3 regions of the Pseudoxanthomonas mexicana genome follow, and region 2 is predicted to be linked to each of the others. Evidence: predicted binding sites of a transcription regulator. Region 2 holds the regulator's gene; each other region holds the start of a gene.
The links. The regulator FliA, encoded in region 2, starts transcription of late flagellar genes. The targets are predictions, from matches to a motif close to TAAAGTTTNNCNNNCNNNGGCCGATAA.
Positions count from the first base shown of each region.

Region 1: the regulator FliA is predicted to act here: its motif matches at 1,694-1,720, upstream of IAE60_RS18610 (methyl-accepting chemotaxis protein).
Region 3: the regulator FliA is predicted to act here: its motif matches at 2,454-2,480, upstream of IAE60_RS16805 (GGDEF domain-containing protein).

Region 1 is NZ_CP060731.1:3,959,921-3,966,550, reverse strand. It holds gene IAE60_RS18620 (hypothetical protein) at 1-106, opposite strand, end outside; gene IAE60_RS18615 (Rieske (2Fe-2S) protein) at 197-520, shown strand; gene IAE60_RS18610 (methyl-accepting chemotaxis protein) at 536-1,615, opposite strand; gene IAE60_RS18605 (DUF3667 domain-containing protein) at 1,834-2,631, shown strand; gene ettA (energy-dependent translational throttle protein EttA) at 2,685-4,352, opposite strand; gene IAE60_RS18595 (RcnB family protein) at 4,569-5,066, shown strand; gene glyA (serine hydroxymethyltransferase) at 5,187-6,440, shown strand; gene IAE60_RS18585 (hypothetical protein) at 6,475-6,630, shown strand, end outside.
Region 2 is NZ_CP060731.1:3,069,162-3,075,791, forward strand. It holds gene flhA (flagellar biosynthesis protein FlhA) at 1-436, shown strand, start outside; gene flhF (flagellar biosynthesis GTPase FlhF) at 599-2,332, shown strand; gene IAE60_RS14400 (MinD/ParA family protein) at 2,322-3,200, shown strand; gene IAE60_RS14405 (RNA polymerase sigma factor FliA) at 3,197-3,949, shown strand; gene cheY (chemotaxis response regulator CheY) at 4,145-4,525, shown strand; gene IAE60_RS14415 (protein phosphatase CheZ) at 4,525-5,142, shown strand; gene IAE60_RS14420 (hypothetical protein) at 5,179-5,322, shown strand; gene IAE60_RS14425 (chemotaxis protein CheA) at 5,350-6,630, shown strand, end outside.
Region 3 is NZ_CP060731.1:3,587,558-3,594,187, forward strand. It holds gene map (type I methionyl aminopeptidase) at 1-148, opposite strand, end outside; gene rpsB (30S ribosomal protein S2) at 468-1,271, shown strand; gene tsf (translation elongation factor Ts) at 1,469-2,347, shown strand; gene IAE60_RS16805 (GGDEF domain-containing protein) at 2,557-4,050, shown strand; gene IAE60_RS16810 (AIM24 family protein) at 4,061-4,756, opposite strand; gene IAE60_RS16815 (cupin domain-containing protein) at 4,821-5,180, shown strand; gene pyrH (UMP kinase) at 5,234-5,959, shown strand; gene IAE60_RS16825 (cation diffusion facilitator family transporter) at 6,037-6,630, shown strand, end outside.

The sequences.
Region 1 (6,630 bases), 890 kb from region 2:
CGGCCAGTCCCAGCAGGCCGATACCCAGGCGTAGCAGCGGATGCCGCGGCTTGCGGGGCGCGAAGGCGTTGCGGAAGGCGTTGAACTGGAAGTGGCGTGCGTACATGGCGGTGCGTCGTGACAGAATGCGGCCGGGGCCGATGCGCCCAGTATCGGATGACGGTTCTGTGACCGTGTGAGGACTTCGTTAAGCGCCATGCGACTCAGTGCACTGAATGACATCGCCGAAGGCGGGTTCGCCGAAGTAGAGGCCACGATCGATGGCGATGCCGAATCTTTGGTTCTCTATCGACTGGGGGACGAAGTGCGCGCCTGGCTGAACGTCTGTCCGCATGCGGGGCGCCGGCTGGACTGGGCTCCGGGCCAGTTCCTGAAGAGCAAGGACGGGCACCTGGTGTGCGCCGCGCATGGCGCGTCGTTCGAACTGGACCGCGGCGACTGCGTCGCCGGCCCTTGTCGCGGCGACGCCCTGCGCGCCGTGCAGGTGCAGGTGCGCGACGGCGAGGTGTGGCTGGCCTGAGCGTCGGGGCCGCTCTCAGCCGGCGTCCTGCACGATCACGCAATGCCAGCCGGTCCGGTAGGTCTCGTAGCCCGGCGACGCGGCCTGCGCGAGACACTGCATCTGGCCGTCCACGATCCGTTCCGCCGCCCCGCGCGGTTGCGCGAACAGGGCGTCGCGTCCGGGAAAATCGAGTCTCGCAGCACCCCCTGCCTGGGTGTCGGCCAGCAGCAGACCCTGTCCGTCGACGATGCAGACGCGGCTGCGGCGCCATTCCGCCTCGGACAGCGGCGTGCGTTCGACGATGGTCTGCGCCAGCGCGTCCCAGCGGAACACGATGCCCAGCACGCCCAGCGGACGGCCGGTCACGCGCCCGTCCTGGCGCACCGTGCAGGCGTACACCAGCACGCGCTCGCCGCCCGCCAGAGGACTGGCATGCATCGACTGGAAGCCGAATTCCTCGCCGCTGGCAGTGGCCATGGCGGACTGGAACCAGGCCTGCTGTGCCACCGACTGGCCGACCGAGCGGTATTGCCGCGGGCGCCCGTTGGCGATCACGGTGCCGTCCAGGTCGGCCAGCACCAGGTCGAAGTAGACGGTGTACGAGTCCAGGATCTGCCCGAGGCGCTGGCTGGCGTGGGCGAGCGCCGCGGGGTTCGGGTCCTGGGCGGCGGCCACCACGGCGGCGTCGGTGGCCCACCAGCGCACGTCGCAGCTGCGCTCGTAGAGATTGCGGTCGATCAGGTCGATGTTGGCCAGCGCGAGATCGGTCAGGCGGGTACGGCGCACGTCGGTCTGCAGGCGATCCAGTCGTTCCCGCAGGTCGGTGCTGGTGCGATCCGCCATGCGGTCGATCTCCTGCGCGGTGTCGCTAACCCGGCGCGAGAGCGTGTCCATCTCTTCGGCGATCACGCCGAAGCTGCGGCCTGCAGCGCCGATGCGGACGGCTTCGATGCGGGCGTTCATCGAGATGATGCGGGTGATGCGGTTGATCTCGTCGATCTTCTGCAGCGATTGCCGCAGTTGCTTGAGCAGCGAGTCCGACAGCCCCGATACGGACTGGATGTGGTCGTCGATGCCGGCATCGGGCACGGGGGCGGCAGCACAAGCGTTCATGGGGCTCCTTGTGGGGGAGGGGCAGGCACGCACGCCGCCAGCCCGCGGCAGCATCATGTCGGTCCCGTTGTTGAGGCGCTATCGGCGCCGTGCGAACGCGCTTTAATCGGCACCTTCGCAGTGCGGGCTTTCCCCGCAATGGGGCGGCCGTCGAGGGCGAGGTTGGACTCGCCCGCACCGGTTCCCTAGAATCCGCCGACCACCGACAGGGGACCGGAATGGGCGACGCGAGCATGTGCATCAACTGCGGCCTGGCCGTCGCCCACCCCGAGCAGAAGTTCTGTCCCGCCTGCGGCCAACCCACGCCGGTGCACCGCATCGACTGGCATTTCCTCGGCCACGAGCTGGAGCACAGCGTGCTCCACATGGACCGCGGCATCCTGTATTCGCTGAAGGAGCTGATGCTGCGGCCGGGGCATCTGATGCGCGGCTACCTGGAGGGACGCCGTGCGAAGCAGGTGAAGCCGTTGCTGCTGCTGATGATCTCCGCGGCGGCCGTGCTTCTGCTGGGGAAACTCCTGCTGGACGGAGACATCGTCGGTTCGGCGATGGAGCTGGGCTTCGCGGGCAGCGGCGCTCCGAAGGCGGGCGCGGGTATGGACCCGACTGCGCTGGCCGCGACGTTTGCCGCAGCGAAGGACTGGCTCAATGGTCACATGACCGCATTCACCCTGCTCTGCCTGCCGCTTGAGGCGGCCGCCTTCTGGCTGGCCTTCAAGGGGCGGGGATTGAACTATCCCGAATGGCTGGTCGTGTCGGCGTTCCTGACCGTGCAGTCTTTTGTCTTCATGGCGCTCGCCATCGTGTTGCAGCGTTGGATACCCAGCGCGCAGGCGTGGGTCTTGCTCTGCGTGGTGGCCTACACCGTCTTCTCGCTCGTCCAGTTGTTCAACCGGCACTCCGGGTGGACGTCGGCGCTGCGGGCCTTGGTCGGGCTGGGGATGTTCATGGTGGCCCAGAGCCTGATGGTCGGCGCTGGCGTCTTCGTACTCTTCCTGCTGTTCAGCCGCGGCTGAAACGAGCATGCCCGCCGGGAGGCGGGCATGTCATCAGGCTTGCAAGCGACCGCTTACTTCAACGCCTTGAACCGCAGGCGATGCGGGCGCGCACCCTCTTCGCCCAGGCGACGCTTCTTGTCTTCTTCGTACTCGCGATAGTTGCCCTGGAAGAACTCCACGTGCGAGTCGCCCTCGAAGGCGAGGATGTGCGTGGCGATGCGATCCAGGAACCAGCGGTCGTGCGAGATGACGAAGGTGTTGCCGGGGAATTCCAGCAACGCATCTTCCAGCGCACGCAGGGTTTCGATGTCCAGGTCGTTGGAGGGTTCGTCGAGCAGCAGCACGTTGCCGCCCTGCAGCAGCGTCTTGGCCATATGCAGGCGGCCGCGCTCGCCGCCGGACAGCGAGCCGACCAGCTTCTGCTGGTCCTGGCCCTTGAAGTTGAAGCGGCCGATGTACGCGCGCGACTGGATTTCCACGCCATTGATGTTGAGGATGTCCAGGCCGCCGGACACTTCCTGGAACACGGTCTGGTTGCCTTCCAGCTTGTCGCGGCTCTGGTCCACGTAGGCCAGCTTCACGCTCGGGCCGATCACGATCTCGCCCGAGTCCGGCTTCTCCTGCCCGGTGATCATCTTGAACAGCGTGGACTTGCCCGCGCCGTTCGGACCGATGATGCCGACGATGGCGCCGGCCGGCACCAGGAAGCTCAGGTTGTCGATCAGCAGGCGGTCGCCGAACTTCTTGGAGACGTTCTTGAACTCGATCACCGAATTGCCCAGGCGCTCGCCCGGCGGAATGAAGATCTCGTTGGTCTCGTTGCGCTTCTGGTAGTCGACCGACTGCAGTTCTTCCAGGCGGGCCAGACGGGCCTTGCCCTTCGAGCGGCCGCCCTTGGCGTTCTGGCGCGACCATTCCAGTTCCTTCTGGATGGCCTTCTGGCGCGCCTTTTCCTGGTTCTCTTCCTGCTTCAGGCGTTCGTCCTTCTGCACCAGCCACTCGGTGTAGTTGCCCTTCCACGGGATGCCGCGACCACGGTCCAGTTCCAGGATCCATTCGGCGGCGTTGTCGAGGAAGTAGCGGTCGTGGGTGACGGCCACCACGGTGCCGGTGTAGCGGGCCAGGAACTGCTCCAGCCACTCCACCGATTCGGCGTCCAGATGGTTGGTCGGTTCGTCGAGCAGCAGCATGTCCGGCTTCTGCAGCAGCAGCCGGCACAGCGCCACGCGGCGCTTCTCGCCACCGGACAGCTTGCCGATGACGGCATCCCACGGCGGCAGGCGCAGCGCGTCGGCGGCCACGTCCAGCTGGTTCTCCAGCGTGTGCGCGTCGCCGGCGGCCAGGATGGCTTCCAGGCGTTCCTGCTCCTTGGCCAGGGCATCGAAGTCGGCGCCTTCCTCGGCGTAGGCGGCGTAGACCGCCTCCAGCGCGGCCTGGGCCTGCAGCACTTCGCCCACGCCTTCCTCGACGGCCTGGCGGACGGTGTGCTCCGGGTTCAGTTCCGGCTCCTGGGCCAGGTAACCGACCTTGATGCCGGGCTGCGGGCGGGCCTCGCCCTCGAAGTCCTTGTCCACGCCGGCCATGATCTTCAGCACGGTGGACTTGCCGGCACCGTTCAGGCCCAACAGGCCGATCTTCGCGCCCGGGAAGAACGACAGCGAGATGTCCTTGATGATCTGCCGCTTGGGCGGGACCACCTTGCTGACCCGGTTCATGGTGTAGATGTATTGCGAGGACATGCAGGCTCCGGTACGCAGGCCCCGGCGCCCGGCCGGTTCGGCGGCGGGCGGGGAGGCAGAAGGGAAGGCGGCGATTATAGCCGCTCCGGCCGTGCCGACCGGCGGCTGAACACGTTCCGCTAACCTGCCATTGACGTGGCCGTAACCGTTTTCCAGCCGGAATCGGTTCAGATGCAATCGGCATGATGGGCTCACGTGCCACACAGAGGGCTTTTCATGAACACCAAGCGTCTTTTCCAGGGCATCGCCTGTGCCGTCCTGGCCTTCGCCGTCACCGCTCCCGTGCTGGCGCGCGACGATCGCGGCCACGACCGGGGCCGCTCGCACCATTACGACCGTCGGGACGACCGCCGCGACTGGCGCGATGACCGCCGGGATGACCGGCACGACCGCCGCGACCAGCGCCAGGCCTATCGCCACGGCTATCACGACGGGCGCCGGGATGATCGCCGCTACGACCGTCGCTATGACGACCGCCGGTACTACGCCCCGCCGCGTGTGGTCTATCGCCCGGCCCCCCATTACCACCGCTGGGCCGTCGGCCAGCGCTACCGCGACTACTACCGCGGTCCGGTCTACGTGGTGAACGACTACGGTCACTACCACGTGCGCCGCCCGCCCCGTGGCTACCACTGGGTCCGCGATGACCGCGGCAACCTGCTGATGGTCGCCATCGCCACCGGCATCATCGCCGACCTGCTGCTGCACCACTGAGCAGGCTCGAGGCCCCAGAAAAGCGCGCTCCGGCGCGCTTTTCGCTTTCCGGGGCCGGGTCGGCGGAGGCCGGGCGAGCTACAATCGGCCATCCCGCCCGCTCTTGCCCCCGGAGACCCGATGTTCCCGCGCGACGCCCGCATCGAAACCTACGATCCCGAACTGGCCCAGGCCATCGCCCATGAGGCGCGCCGGCAGGAGGATCACGTCGAGCTGATCGCCAGCGAGAACTACGCCAGCCCCCGCGTGCTGGAGGCCCAGGGCAGCGTGCTGACCAACAAGTACGCCGAGGGTTACCCGCACAAGCGCTACTACGGCGGTTGCGAGTACGTGGACATCGCCGAGCAGCTGGCGATCGACCGCGTGAAGCAGCTGTTCGGCGCCGACTACGCCAACGTGCAGCCGCATTCCGGTTCGCAGGCCAACCAGGCCGTGTACTTCGCCCTGCTGAGCCCCGGCGACACCATCCTGGGCATGAGCCTGGCCCACGGCGGCCACCTGACCCACGGCGCCAAGGTCAACGCCTCGGGCAAGCTCTTCAACGCCGTCCAGTACGGCGTGAACGACCAGGGCCTGATCGATTACGACGAAGTCGAACGGCTGGCCCTGGAGCACAAGCCGAAGATGGTCGTGGCCGGCTTCTCCGCCTATTCGCAGGTGGTGGACTGGGCGCGCTTCCGCGCCATCGCCGACAAGGTGGGTGCCTATCTGTTCGTCGACATGGCGCATGTCGCGGGCCTGGTCGCCGCGGGCGTCTATCCGAACCCGCTGCCCGACGCGCACGTGGTCACCTCGACCACCCACAAGACGCTGCGCGGCCCGCGTGGCGGCATCATCCTGGCGAAGGGCGCCGGCGAGGAGATCGAGAAGAAGCTGCAGAGCATCGTCTTCCCCGGTATCCAGGGCGGTCCGCTGATGCATGTGATCGCGGCCAAGGCTGTCGCGTTCAAGGAAGCGCTGGAGCCGGAATTCAAGGCCTACCAGGCGCAGGTGGTGAAGAACGCCCAGGCGATGGCGAAGACGATCATCGCCCGCGGCTACAAGATCGTCTCCGGCGGTACCGAGAACCACCTGATGCTGGTGGACATGATCGGCAAGGACGTCAGCGGCAAGGACGCGGAAGAAGCGCTGGGCAAGGCGCACATCACCGTCAACAAGAACTCCGTGCCGAACGACCCGCGCAAGCCCTTCGTCACCTCGGGTCTGCGCATTGGCACCCCCGCGGTGACCACGCGCGGCTACGGCGAGCAGGACTGCATCGACCTGGCCAACTGGATCTGCGATGTGCTGGATGCGCCCAGCGACGAGGCCGTGCTGGCGAAGGTGCGCGAGAACGTCACTGCGCAGTGCCGGAAGTATCCGGTCTACGGCTGACCGGTTCGGGACTCCAATGTCAGGCGCCGCCTCGATGGAATCACGCGAGCGCCGTCGCGCCGAAGGGGTGGGGCGCTCGCGATCCGACCGCGCCGATCGCTGGTTGTATGCAATCGAGACGGTCGTACTTGGGCTGCCGACCCTCGGCGTTGCCATTCCGGGGCTGCTGGCGCTCGGATTCATGGTCGTG
Region 2 (6,630 bases):
GCGCGTGCCGATCCGCCAGCTGCGCCGCATCGTGGAGTCGCTGGTGGAATTCGCGCCGCAGAACAGCGACCCGGCCGCACTCACCGCCGCCGTGCGCACCTCGCTGGGGCGTTTCATCGTGCAGGAAATCTCCGGCATGACCCCGGAGCTGCCCGTCTACACCCTGGCGCCGAATCTGGAACGCGTCTTGCAGGACAGCACCCAGGGAACCGGCGCGGCGCTGGAACCGGGACTGGCAGAACGCCTGCACCAGAGCCTCGCCGACGTGGTGACCAAGCAGGAAGCCCGCAGTGAGCCTGCAGTGGTGCTGGTACCGGGTTCGGTCCGCGCCGCCCTCGCCCGCCTGGTCCGCCACAGCGTCCCCTCGCTGTCGGTGCTGGCCTACAGCGAGGTGCCCGAGGACAAGCGATTGAAGCTGGTGGGGACGATCAGTTGATGGTGTGGCAAGCGGGAACGGGGAATGTGGGTTGGTCGCAATCGGCAGGAGCAATGAGATGACACGAATTCAGCAGCAGATGTCTCGACGAACGCGTGGGAAGCGGTTCGCCCGCCCTCTGTCGTTCCCTGTTCCCCGTTCCCTGTTCCCGGCCCTCATCCCATGAAAATCAAACGCTTCGTCGCCCCCGACATGCGCGCCGCCTTCGCCATGGTCCGCCAGGAACACGGCCCGGACGCGGTGATCCTGTCCAACCGCGTCACCGAGGACGGCGTCGAGATCGTCGCCGCCAGCAACTACGACGAGGCGCTGGTGAAGCACACGCTGGAGGCGATGCGCCCGGCCGCCGCGACCGCCCCGCTGCATCCGCTGCTGGACCCGGCCGCGCCGAACCGGGCCGCGAACACGGACGCGAACGCCGCGGTGCCCGCAACGGCCGCAGCGTCCCTGTCACCCGCCGAGGCCGCCGCTAATTACTTCGCGCGTCGCCAGAGCGCGCCGGCACCTGTCGTGCCGGGATCGGCGCGTCCCGAGACCCCCGTCGCCACGCCGCGCATGCCGGTGGCGCCTGTGGTCGCAACGCCGGTTGCCGCCGCCAACGAAGCGCCGCCGCGCTTCGCGCCCGGCCAACCCCTGCGCGACATCGCCCCGCAGCTGATCGAACCCACATCCTTCGCCGCCAAGCTGGCCGCCTGCCTGCCCGCGGCGCCCGCCAACGAACCGGCACCTGCCGTCGCACCGCACGCCGAACCCGCCGCGCCGCCGCGTCCGCGCACCGCCGTGCGCGCGGACATCGACGACACCCTGGACCTGGACGCAATGCTGCCGTCGATCGCGCCGCCGGTCGCCCTGCCGGAACCGGCGCCTGCGCCGAAGGTCGCCACCCTGCCAGGTGCGCGCCTGCCCTCCGCGGACACCGTCCCCGCCCCGGCCGCCGTCACCGTGCCCACGCTGACCGTGGTGGCCGACAACGCCGCCGACGCGCGCGAGAGCGACGCGCAGCTGGTGCAGATGCGCGGCGAACTGGCGGCGATGCGCGAAATGATCGAACGCGAGATGCACCGCCTCACCGACGAACGCCTGCGCGGGTCGCCGGTGCGCATGCAGGCGATGGAGCTGATGGAAGACTACGGCTTCGACGCCGGCATCACCCGCGACATCGCCCTGCAGATTCCCGCCGACACCGAGGCCCATCGCGGTCGCGGCCTGATGCTGGGACTGCTGTCGAAGAAACTGCCCGTCACCGAGGCCGATCCGCTGGAAACCGGCGGCGTGGTCGCCCTGGTCGGCCCCACGGGGGCCGGCAAGACCACCACCATCGCCAAGCTGGCGGCCTGCTTCGCCCAGCGCCACAACGCGCGCGATGTGGCCCTGGTGACCACCGACACCGTGCGCATCGGCGGCCGCGAGCAGCTGCACGGCTACGGCCGCCAACTGGGCATCGCCGTGCACGAGGCCGACAGCGCACAGGGCCTGGCGTTGGTGCTGGAACGCCTGCGCGACTACAAGCTGGTGCTGATAGACACCGCCGGCCTGGGCCAGCGCGACCGCAACCTGGTCGGCCAGCTCAACTGGCTGCGCGCGTCCGGCCAGGTGCAGACCCTGCTCTGCCTGCCGGCCAATTCCCATTTCGCCGACCTGGACGAAGTCGTCCGCCGCTTCAGCACCGTGCAGCCACAGGGCGTGGTGCTGACCAAGCTGGACGAAACCGGTCGCCTGGGCAGTGCGCTGTCGGTGGTCGTGGACCACCAGCTGCCCATGGCCTGGGTGACCGACGGCCAGCGCGTGCCCGACGACCTCCATCGCGCCAACAGCGCCCACCTCGTGCTGCGGCTGGACCAGCTGCGCCGCGAAGCCGACGAACCCTGCTCGACCGAGGCCACCCATGTCGCCTGACCCCCTGCTGCAGACCAACCCCCGCAGCACGCCCCCCCTGCCCGGTGCCTTCCATCCGGTGCGCGTCATCGCCGTGACTGGCGGCAAGGGCGGCGTGGGCAAGACCAACGTGTCCGTGAACCTGGCGGTATCGCTGGCCGAAATGGGCAAGCGCACGCTGCTGATGGACGCCGACCTGGGCTTGGCCAACGTGGACGTGCTGCTCGGCCTGTCGCCGAAGTTCACCCTGGCCGATCTCGTCGCCGGCCGCTGCCAGCTGGAGGACGTGCTGCTGGAAGGCCCTGAAGGCCTGATGGTGGTGCCGGCGTCGTCGGGTTTCCGCCACATGGCCGAACTGACGCCCGCCGAACATGTGGGCCTGGTCCATGTGTTTTCCGAACTGCAACGCGCGCTCGACGTGATGGTGGTCGACACCGCCGCCGGCATCACCGACAGCGTGCTGACCTTCTGCCAGGCCGCGCAGGACACCGTGGTGGTGGTCTGCGACGAGCCGGCCTCGATCACCGACGCCTACGCCCTGATCAAGGTGCTGGCGCGCGAACGCGGGCTGGACCGCGTGCACGTGATCGCCAACATGGTGCGCGACCCCAACGAAGGCCGGAAACTGTACGAGAAGCTCGCGCGTGTCTGCGAACGCTTCCTCGGCGACGTGGCCCTGCATTACCTGGGCGCCGTGCCGCAGGACGACTGGCTGCGCCGCGCCGTGCAACGCCAGCAGGCGGTGGTGAAGGCCTATCCGGGCAGCCCGTCGGCGCGCGCGATCGCCGAGATCGCCCGCACCACGGCGCGCTGGCAACCCCCGGTCGGCGCCCGCGGCAACGTGGAGTTCTTCGTGGAACGCCTGATCCAGCGCGGGGTGGCCGCATGAACACCGCCGCCGCCCAATACCGCGCGGTGCAGCGCACCGCCGCCAACGACGTCATCGCCCAGCATGCCGACCTGGTGCGCCGCATCGCCCACCATCTGGCCGCCCGACTGCCGGCCAGCGTGGAGATCGACGACCTGATCCAGGCCGGCATGATCGGCCTGCTGGAGGCTTCGCGCAGCTACGACGCCGAACAGGGGGCCTCGTTCGAGACCTACGCGTCCATCCGCATCCGCGGCTCGATGATCGACGAGATCCGCCGGGGCGACTGGGTGCCCCGCTCGGTGCACCGCCGCGCCCGCCAGGCCGCCGCCACCGTGCGCGAGATCGAACAGCGCACCGGCCGTGCCGCCATCGCCACCGAAGTGGCCAGCGCCATGGAGATGCCGCTGCCCGAATACCTGCGCCTGATGGAAGACGCGGCGCGCGGACAGGTGCTGAGCCTGGAATCGCACATCGACGACCATGGCGAACCCAACACCACCCGTACCGGCGGTCCCTCGCCGCAACAGCACCTGGAGCGCAGCGAGTTCCGCCAGCAGCTGGTGAAGGCCATCGGCCAGTTGCCCGAGCGCGAACAGCTGGTACTGTCGATGTACTACGAGCAGGAACTCAACCTGAAGGAGATCGGTGCGGTGCTCGGCGTCAGCGAATCGCGCGTCTGCCAGATCCACGGCCAGGCCATGGTGCGCCTGCGCGGCCGCCTGCAGGTGTTCGAGAAGGCGGACGCGGGGCTGGGCGACGACGAGTGACCCTGGACGATGCATACCTGTAGGAGCGCCCTCGGGCGCGATGCTCTTGCTTGAATTTCTGCGACAAGCATCGCGCCCGAGGGCGCTCCTACAAAGGCAACGTCGCAGGCTCCCTAAACCTTTCCCTCCCCCGGCCGATACCGCCACCAGACCCACCGTCCACGCAGCACCGGAGCACCCGTGACCAACAAGAACATGCGCATCCTGATCGTGGACGATTTCTCCACCATGCGCCGCATCATCAAGAACCTGCTCAACGACCTGGGCTATACCAACACCGCCGAGGCCGACGACGGCAGCACCGCGCTGACCGCGCTGGCGCAGGGCAGTTTCGATTTCGTGGTCACCGACTGGAACATGCCGGGCATGACCGGCATCGAGCTGCTGAAGGCCATCCGCGCCGACGACCGCTTCAAGACCCTGCCGGTGCTGATGGTCACGGCCGAAGCCAAGCGCGAGCAGATCATCGAAGCGGCGCAGAACGGCGTGAACGGCTACATCATCAAGCCGTTCACCGCGCAGACGCTGGAAGAGAAGCTGGGCAAGATCTTCGAGCGCCTGGGAGCGGCCGCCTGATGAATGCCATCGCCGATGTGGGTGCCGCCCGTGCGGCCCTGGTGGAGAAGCTGCAGCACGCGCTCGATGCCCTGGAACAGGGCGACGAGGCGGGCTGGCGCCGGGAACTGGACGCCATCGCCGCCTGGCGCACCCAGCCCATGATGCAGGGCCTGGGGCGACTGGCGCGCGAACTGGCGCAGACCCTCGGCGAACTGCCCCCCACCGACGCCGGCGAGCTCGATGATGCCTGCGCGCGCCTGGACCACGTGGTCGAGATGACCGAACAGGCCAGCCACACGACGCTGGATCTGGCCGAACAGTGCCGCGGCTACGCCGCGCAGCTGAAGGGCACCGATCTGTCGCCCGAACAGGCTGCGTTGGTGGACCGCATCGGCAAGGGCCTGTCCGAGATGGCGCTGGCGCAGAGCTACCAGGACCTTACCGGCCAGATCATCCGCCGGGTGGCCGGCATCGTGCGGCGCGTGCATGAAGGCTTCGGCGCGCTGGGCCTGCCGCCACCGGAAAAAAACAGCGGCAAGGGTTCAGAACTCGCCGGCCCGGCCGTTGCTGGTCTTGACCGCAATGCCTTCTCGCAGGACGACGCCGACGACCTGCTGTCCGGCCTGGGCCTGTAGCCCGGCGGAAGCGCGACGCGGCACCGGAGACCCGCCATGACCGATTCCACCGACCGCCGCCCCCGCCATCCCGTCGTCCTGCTGTTCGTGGGCGTGCTGCTGGTCTGCGATGTCATCGCCGGCCGCATCCTGCGCCGCCGCCACGCGCATGCGATGCGCCTGCTCGATTCCTCCCGCTGATCGCCCGTTCCGGTACCCGCCCCGCCCATGTCCGCCGTCACCCCTGAAATCGCCGCCGACTTCCTGATCGAAGCGCAGGAAATCCTCGACCGGCTGGGCGAACAGTTGGTCACGCTGGAACAGGACCCGTCCGACAGCGAGCAGCTCAATGCGGTGTTCCGTGGCTTCCACACACTGAAAGGCGGCGCCGGCTTTCTGGGCATCCAGCCCATGGTCAACCTGTGCCATGCCGCCGAAGAGACCCTGGGCCTGGTGCGCGCCGGCCAGGCGACGCTGGAACCGCAGCATTTCGATGCCGCCCAACAGTCGCTGGACTGGTTGCAGCAGATGCTGGACGCCATCGGTGCCGGCGAAGACCCGCCGCATGCGCCGCAGATCCTGATCGACCAGTTCGACGTGCAGGGCCATGCCGCATCCGCACCGAAACCGGCGACCCCGCCCGCAGCGGGCGCTGCCGCCTCGTCGGGCGGCGACCTGATCTCCGACGACGAGTTCGAAGCGCTGCTGGACCAGTTGCACGGCGACGGCGTGCCGACGACGGTGGCGGCACCCTCGCCCACACCGCCGCCCCGTCCGCAACCCGCGCCCAAGCCCGCGCCTGCAGGCAAGCCGGCCGCCAAGGCGGGCGGCGAAACCGAACAGACCATCCGCGTGGATACCAAGCGGCTGGACGCCATCGTCAACCTGGTCGGCGAGCTGGTGCTGTCGCGCAACCGGCTGAAGACGCTGCGGGCGCGCATCCGCGACGAAGAGCTGGACCGCGCCGTCAGCGGGCTGGACATCGCCACGGCCCGCCTGCAGACCGCCGTCATGCGCACGCGCATGCAGCCGGTCGGCAAGGTGTTCTCGCGTTTTCCCAAGGTGGCGCGCGATGTCGCCCGCCAGCTGCAGAAGGAAGTCGACCTGGAACTGGTCGGCGCCGACACCGAGCTGGACCGCAACCTGGTGGAGGCGCTGGCCGATCCGCTGGTTCACCTGGTACGCAACGCGATCGACCACGGCATCGAAGTGCCGTCACTGCGCGAAGCCTGCAGCAAGCCGCGGCAGGGCCACGTGCGCCTGTCGGCGCAGCAGGAAGGCGACTTCGTCACCATCGAGATCCGCGACGACGGCGCCGGCATCGATCCGGAACGCCTGCGCGTCAAGGCGCTGGAGAAGGGCCTGATCGATCCCGAAGCCGCCGCCCGCCTGTCCCACGACGAGTGCCTGCAACTGGTCTTCCTGCCCGGCTTCTCCACCAAGGCCGAAGTCACCGACATCTCCGGCCGCGGCGTCGGCATGGACGTGGTGCAGTCGCGCATCCGCGAG
Region 3 (6,630 bases), 520 kb from region 2:
CGATGTGGTCGTGGCAGATGCGGTCCAGTTCGGCGGTGGTCACGCCCGGCTTCACGTGCGGGGCGACCACCTGCAGCACCTCGGCGGCAAGGCGGCCGGCGATGCGCATCTGGGCGAGGTCTTGGGGGGTTTTCAGCTGGATGGCCATTGGCCGATTATCCCCCATTTGGTTGCCGGGCTGAACGTCCAGGCCACCGCGCGCCGGTTCAGGCAGGCCTTGATTTGCCGCGCCCCGCCCTGCCCCGCTATACTCCCGCGGCTTCGCGCCCGGGTCTGCCCGGCCGGACCGCCCACGTCGGGCGACACCGACGAATCCACACCTGCTGCCCCAACCCGTGCCGGGGTGCCCTTCGCTGAAGGGTTCGGACACGGAAGCCGCAGGGAGGCCCAACCCCGGAACCCCGCCCTCACCGGCGCCGTCCTCCCTTGAACCGGACGGTGGGTTCCCCTTCGATGGAGTTACTGCAATGCCCCAAGTCACCATGCGCCAGATGCTGGAAGCCGGCGTCCATTTCGGCCACCAGACCCGCTACTGGAACCCCAAGATGGCGCCGTACATCTTCGGTGCCCGCGGCAAGATCCACATCATCAACCTCGAGAAGACCGTTCCGCTGTTCAACGACGCGATGAACTTCATCTCGGGCGTGGCCCAGAAGCGCGGCACCATCCTGTTCCTGGGCACCAAGCGCAGCGCGCGCGAGGCCGTGAAGGAAGAGGCCGAGCGTTGCGGCATGCCGTACATGACCCAGCGCTGGCTGGGCGGCACGCTGACCAACTTCGCCACCGTGAAGAAGTCGGTCGCCCGCCTGAAGGAACTGGAAGCCGCCGAAACCGACGGCACGTTCGAGAAGCTGGTCAAGCACGAAGTGCTGGGCCTGCGCCGCGAGCGCGAGAAGCTGCTGGCCTCGCTGGGCGGCATCAAGGAAATGAACCGCCTGCCGGACGCCCTGTTCGTCATCGACATCGGCCATGAAGACATCGCCATCAAGGAAGCCAAGAAGCTCGGCATCCCGGTGGTCGCGGTGGTCGACTCCAACTACGACCCGGCCCTGGTCGACTACGCCATCCCCGGCAACGACGACGCCATCCGCGCCGTGCAGCTGTACGCGCGTGCCGCCGCCGACGCCGTGCTGGAAGGCAAGGCCGCTGCGCCGAACGCCGCCGTGGTGCGCGAGGAAGAGTTCGCCGAAGGTGGCGACGACAAGGGCGCCCGTCGCGCGCCGGCCAAGAAGGCCGCCGGCAAGAAGTCCGACGAAGCCGCCGCCGAGTAATCCGGCTGCAACGCCGCCGCGCCATGCTGCGCGGCGGCTCATGTTCTTCCTTCTCCCGTCGGGAGAAGGTGCCCGAAGGGCGGATGAGGGTACGGGCAGCACGTTGACGCTCAGGGCGTCGCGATCCCACCGGACCCCCACCCCAACCCCTCTCCCGACGGGAGAGGGGCTTTGCCAATCCAAACAGAGGTAATCCCGTGGAAATCACCGCTTCCCTGGTCAAGGAACTGCGCGAGCGCACCGGCGCCGGCATGATGGAGTGCAAGAAGGCGCTCACCGAGAACAACGCCGACATCGACGCCGCCGCCGAGTGGCTGCGCAAGTCGGGCCTGGCCAAGGCCGACAAGAAGGCCGACCGCGTCACCGCCGAAGGCCGCATCGCCGTGGCCCAGGACGGCGGCAAGGCCGTGCTGGTCGAGATCAATTCCGAGACCGACTTCGTCGCCAAGGACGCCAACTTCATCGCCTTCACCGACGCCGTGGCCCAGGCCGCGCTGACCGCCGGCGCTACCGATGTCGAGGCGCTGAAGTCGGCCAAGCTGCCGTCCGGCGAAACCGTCGAGGAAGCCCGTGCCGCCGCCATCGCCAAGCTGGGCGAGAACATGCAGATCCGTCGCCTGGTCGCCATCGACAGCGCCAACAACGTCGCGGCCTACGTGCACGGCGGCAAGATCGGCGTGCTGGTCGAGGTCAAGGGCGGCGACGCCGACCTGGCCCGCGGCCTGGCGATGCACATCGCTGCGATGAACCCCCCGCACAACAAGGCCGCCGACGTGCCGGCCGAGTTCGTGGCGAAGGAGAAGGAGATCGAGCTGGCCAAGATGTCGGACAAGGACAAGGCCAAGCCGGCCGACATCCTGGAGAAGATCATCTCCGGCAAGATCAACAAGATCATCAACGAGGTCACGCTGTACGGCCAGCCGTACGTGCTGGACAGCGACAAGTCGGTCGAGCAGGTGGTCAAGGCCGCCGGCGCCGACGTGGTCGGCTTCCAGCGCCTGGTGGTCGGCGAAGGCATCGAGAAGGTGGTGGAAGACTACGCCGCCGAAGTGATGAAGCAGGCCGGCCTGGCGTAAGCCGCAAGCCGATCTGCTGCGAACCGGAAAAGCCGCGGGAAACCGCGGCTTTTTCCGTTTCCGGGCTGCGTATGGAGGCCGCGTGCGACCGTCCGTCGCAGCCATCTAAAGTTTGCGCGCGCGGCGCCGAAACTGGTTACAAAGGTGACACTTCGTCACGCTTTGCTGGCATGCTGCCGGCCACTCTCTCACGCCCAGCGCGCGCCCGGATGCGTCCCGAACTCGAAACCCAGTTGCTGAACTGCCGCAACCTGCCCAGCCCGCCCGGGGTGGCGCTGCGCATCATCGAGTTGGCGCAGGATCCGGACGTGGTGATGGCCACGGCCGCCGACACCATCGGCTTGGACGCGGCGCTCAGCGCGCGCATGCTGCGCATCGCCAATTCGCCGCTGTACGCCAGCCGGCGCCGCGTGGAGAACCTGTCTCAGGCGCTCACCGTACTTGGCCTCAACGCCACCCTGACCCTCGCGCTGGGCTTTTCCCTTGCGCAATGCGGCCAGGGCAGCCATCCGGTGGCCCGCGAGCGCGTCTGGCGCCGCAGCGTGACCGCGGCGCTGGCGTCGCGGCTGCTCGGCCAGCATGCCGGCCTGCGCAAGGCGGAAGAACTGATGCTGGCCGGCCTGCTGCAGGACATCGGCATGCTGGCCCTGCTGGAAGTGCTGGGAGAGGACTACGCGCGGCTGGTCGAGCGCGCCGCCGACAACGCCGAGCTGCTGGCGGCCGAGCGCGAATGGCTGGGGTGCGACCACGCGACGGTCGGCGGCTGGCTGGCACGGCAATGGAACCTGCCGGCGCTGTTGCGCGAGGCGATCCTGGAAAGCGAAGCGCCCGCGTCCGATACCCCGTTCAACGCATGCGTGGCCGTATCCGGCCATGTCGCCGACATCTGGCTGGCCGGTGCCGACGCATCGCGCAGCGAACACGCCCATCGCGATGCCGCGATGCAGGCGGCGACGCGCTTGGGCCTGGACTATGCGTCCTACCTGGCGCTGACCGAGGAGATGGTGTCCGCCCTGCCCGAAGTCTGCGCGATGTTCGACGTCCCACCCGCGCCGCCCGCCCGCATCCAGGCCCTGCTGGACCAGGCGCGCGAACTGCTGGTGGTACGCAACCTGCGGGAGATCCAGGAAGCCGCGCGTGCGCGCAAGGAAGCCGATGAACACGAGGATCGCGCGCGCCGCCTGGCCGAGGAAGTCCGCCGCGACCCGCTGACCGGCGTGTACAACCGCAGCCAGCTGGAAGAGGTGCTGGAGAAGGAATTCGATGCCGCCACCCGCCATGGCTGGCCGCTGTCGATCGCCTTCATCGACCTGGACGACTTCAAGCAGGTCAACGACCGCTGGGGCCATCTGGTCGGTGACGAGGTGCTGCGCAACTTCGCCAAGGCGCTGCTGCGGCACGTGCGCAGCAGCGACATCGTCGCCCGCTACGGCGGCGAGGAATTCCTGGTGGTGCTGCCCGGCATCGGCGAGGAAGCCGCCGCGCAGGTCGTGCGCCGCATCCTGTCGGAGGTCTCGGGGGTGGCGATGGCCGACGTGGGCGGACAGCCCCTGCACATCACCTTTTCCGCCGGCCTGGCCACGCAGGGCGCGCTGGAGCAGTTCCGCCACGTCGACGACCTGCTGCGCGCAGCGGACGAGGCGCTTTACGGCGCCAAGCGCGAAGGCCGCAACCGCGTCTCGGTCGGCGCCATGGGCGGCTGACGCGCGCCGGCTACGGTCGCGGCTGCAACGCCACCTCTTCGTACGGCTGCACCACCACCCAGCCCTCGCCGGCGAAGCGCAGCTGGATGCTCTCGCCCGATCCGCGCCCCATCAGCGTGCCCAGCGAGATGTCGGTGATGATCTCGGGTGCCAGGCCACCGGACCACGCCACGGTCGCATTGGGGTCGGTGAACACCGGGCCGGTCTGCGCGTTCACCGGCAGCGTCAGCGGCTCGTAGTGCGAGGTGATGGCGACGATGCCGTGCCCGCTCAGCCGCACGTTGAACAGGCCGCCCGACAGCATGCCGGCCACCTTGCGCATCATCGTGATGCGGCTCTCGATGCCCGATTCCACCGCCAGCACGTCGTTGCCGTTGACGAAGATGGATTCGCCGGCCAGGCGCAGCAGCGTGATCTTCTTGCCGGCATCGGCCAGGTACACGCGGCCCTGCCCCTCGACCTTCATCAGCTGCATGCCTTCGCCGCTGACGGCCTTCTTCAACAGGTTGCCCAGCCCCTGTTCCAGCACGCCCTGGCGGGTGAACTTCACCGCCCCCTTGCGTGCGACCATCGCCCCCGCCTTGGCCCAGACCAGCCCGTTCAGGCGTACCTCCAACAGGTGCGGGCTTTCCAGTTCGAACGCGTCCGCGCCGGCGTCCTTCTCACGGGTCGAGGCAAGGAATTCCTGCAGGGTGCGCACGCTCATGGCCGCTCCTTGATGGCTGCCGAAAGGGAGCGCCATGATAGCGGCCCCGACCCGAGGCCCCGCCATGCCCCGCATCGTTGCCGTACCGCACATGCCGGATGACGCCACGCGCGCGCCGGTCGCCGCCGAACGCCTGGTCCACGGCCAGCCGCTCCAGGCTGTCGCCAATGCGTATTCCTCGCAGGACGAGCGATTCCACTGCGGGGTGTGGGAGGGCGGCGTGGGCGCCTGGCGCGTGCAGTACACCGAGCACGAGTTCTGCCACCTGCTCAGCGGACGCGTGCGCCTGCATGACGACGCGGGCGGGGACGCCGTGGTGCTGGAGGCCGGCCAGAGCTTCGTGGTGCCCGCCGGTTTCAGCGGTGTCTGGGAGGTGCTGGAACCGGCGCGCAAGCTGTACGCGATCTACGAACCCGGCGACTGAAACGCCGCGCTCGGCTAGAATTGGCGCGTTTGCCCCCACGCCGAGACTCCCCCATGCCCGCTCCCCTCGCCTATCGCCGCATCCTGCTCAAACTGTCCGGCGAGGCGCTGATGGGGGCGGAGGATTACGGCATCGATCCCACCGTGATCACCCGCATCGCCCGCGAAATCATCGAGGCACGCGAGGCGGGCGCGGAAGTGGGCCTAGTGATCGGGGGCGGCAACATCTTCCGTGGTGCCGGCCTGGCGGCGGGCGGCATGGACCGCGTGACCGGCGACCAGATGGGCATGCTGGCCACCGTGATCAATGCCCTGGCCATGCAGGACGCGCTGGAGAAGCTGGGCGCCAAGTGCCGGGTGATGAGCGCCATCAAGATCAACGACGTGTGCGAGGACTACATCCGCCGCCGCGCCATCCGCCACCTGGAGAAGGGCCGCATCGCGATCTTCGCCGCCGGCACGGGCAATCCCTTCTTCACCACCGACTCGGGCGCCGCGCTGCGCGCGATCGAGATCGGCGCGGACCTGCTGCTGAAGGCCACCAAGGTGGACGGGGTGTACGACAAGGATCCCAGCAAGCACGCCGACGCCAAGCGCTACGACCAGCTGACCTACGACGAAGTCATCGCCCGCGACCTGCAGGTGATGGACACCGCCGCCTTCGCCCTGTGCCGCGACAGCGACGTGCCGCTGCGCATCTACGACCTGTCCGTGCCCGGCAACCTGATGCGCATCCTGCGCGGCGAGCACGTGGGCACGCTGGTGAAAGGCCGCGGCTGAGCGGCGCGCATGACGGGCATGTCCTGTCGTTCGCTGTAATAGTGTCCGGCCACTGCCTGCCGGCACCCTACGCCACCATGGGACATGGACACGATCACGGCCACGCGGCGCATGCGCATCCGCATGCATCGGCAACGCGTGCGTTCGCCTCGGTCACCCTGATCAACCTGGCCTATACCGCGCTCGAAGCGGGTTATGGCTTCCACACCAATTCGCTGGCCCTGCTGTCGGACGCCCTGCACAACCTGGGCGACGTGCTGGGGCTGGCGCTGGCGTGGAGCGCCGCGGCGATCGCCCGTCGCCCCCCGCGCGGCCGGCATACCTACGGCTGGCGCCGCGCCACCCTGCTGTCCCCGCTCGCCAATGCGGTACTGCTGATGGTGTTCTCGGGCGCGCTGGGCTGGGAAGCCTTCCGCCGGTTCAGTGCGCCCCCGGACATCCCCGCCACGCCCGTCATCGTGGTGGCCGCGCTGGGCATCCTGGTCAACCTGGGCGCCGCCTGGCTGGTGCGGGACGGGCATGCGCACGACCTCAACAAGCGCGGGGCCTTCCTGCACCTGATGGCCGACGCCGCGGTCTCGCTGGCTGCTGTCCTGGCGGGGGTGGGAATGGCCACGCTGGGCTGGGCCTGGCTCGATCCGGCCACCGCCCTGCTGATCGCGGTGGTGGTG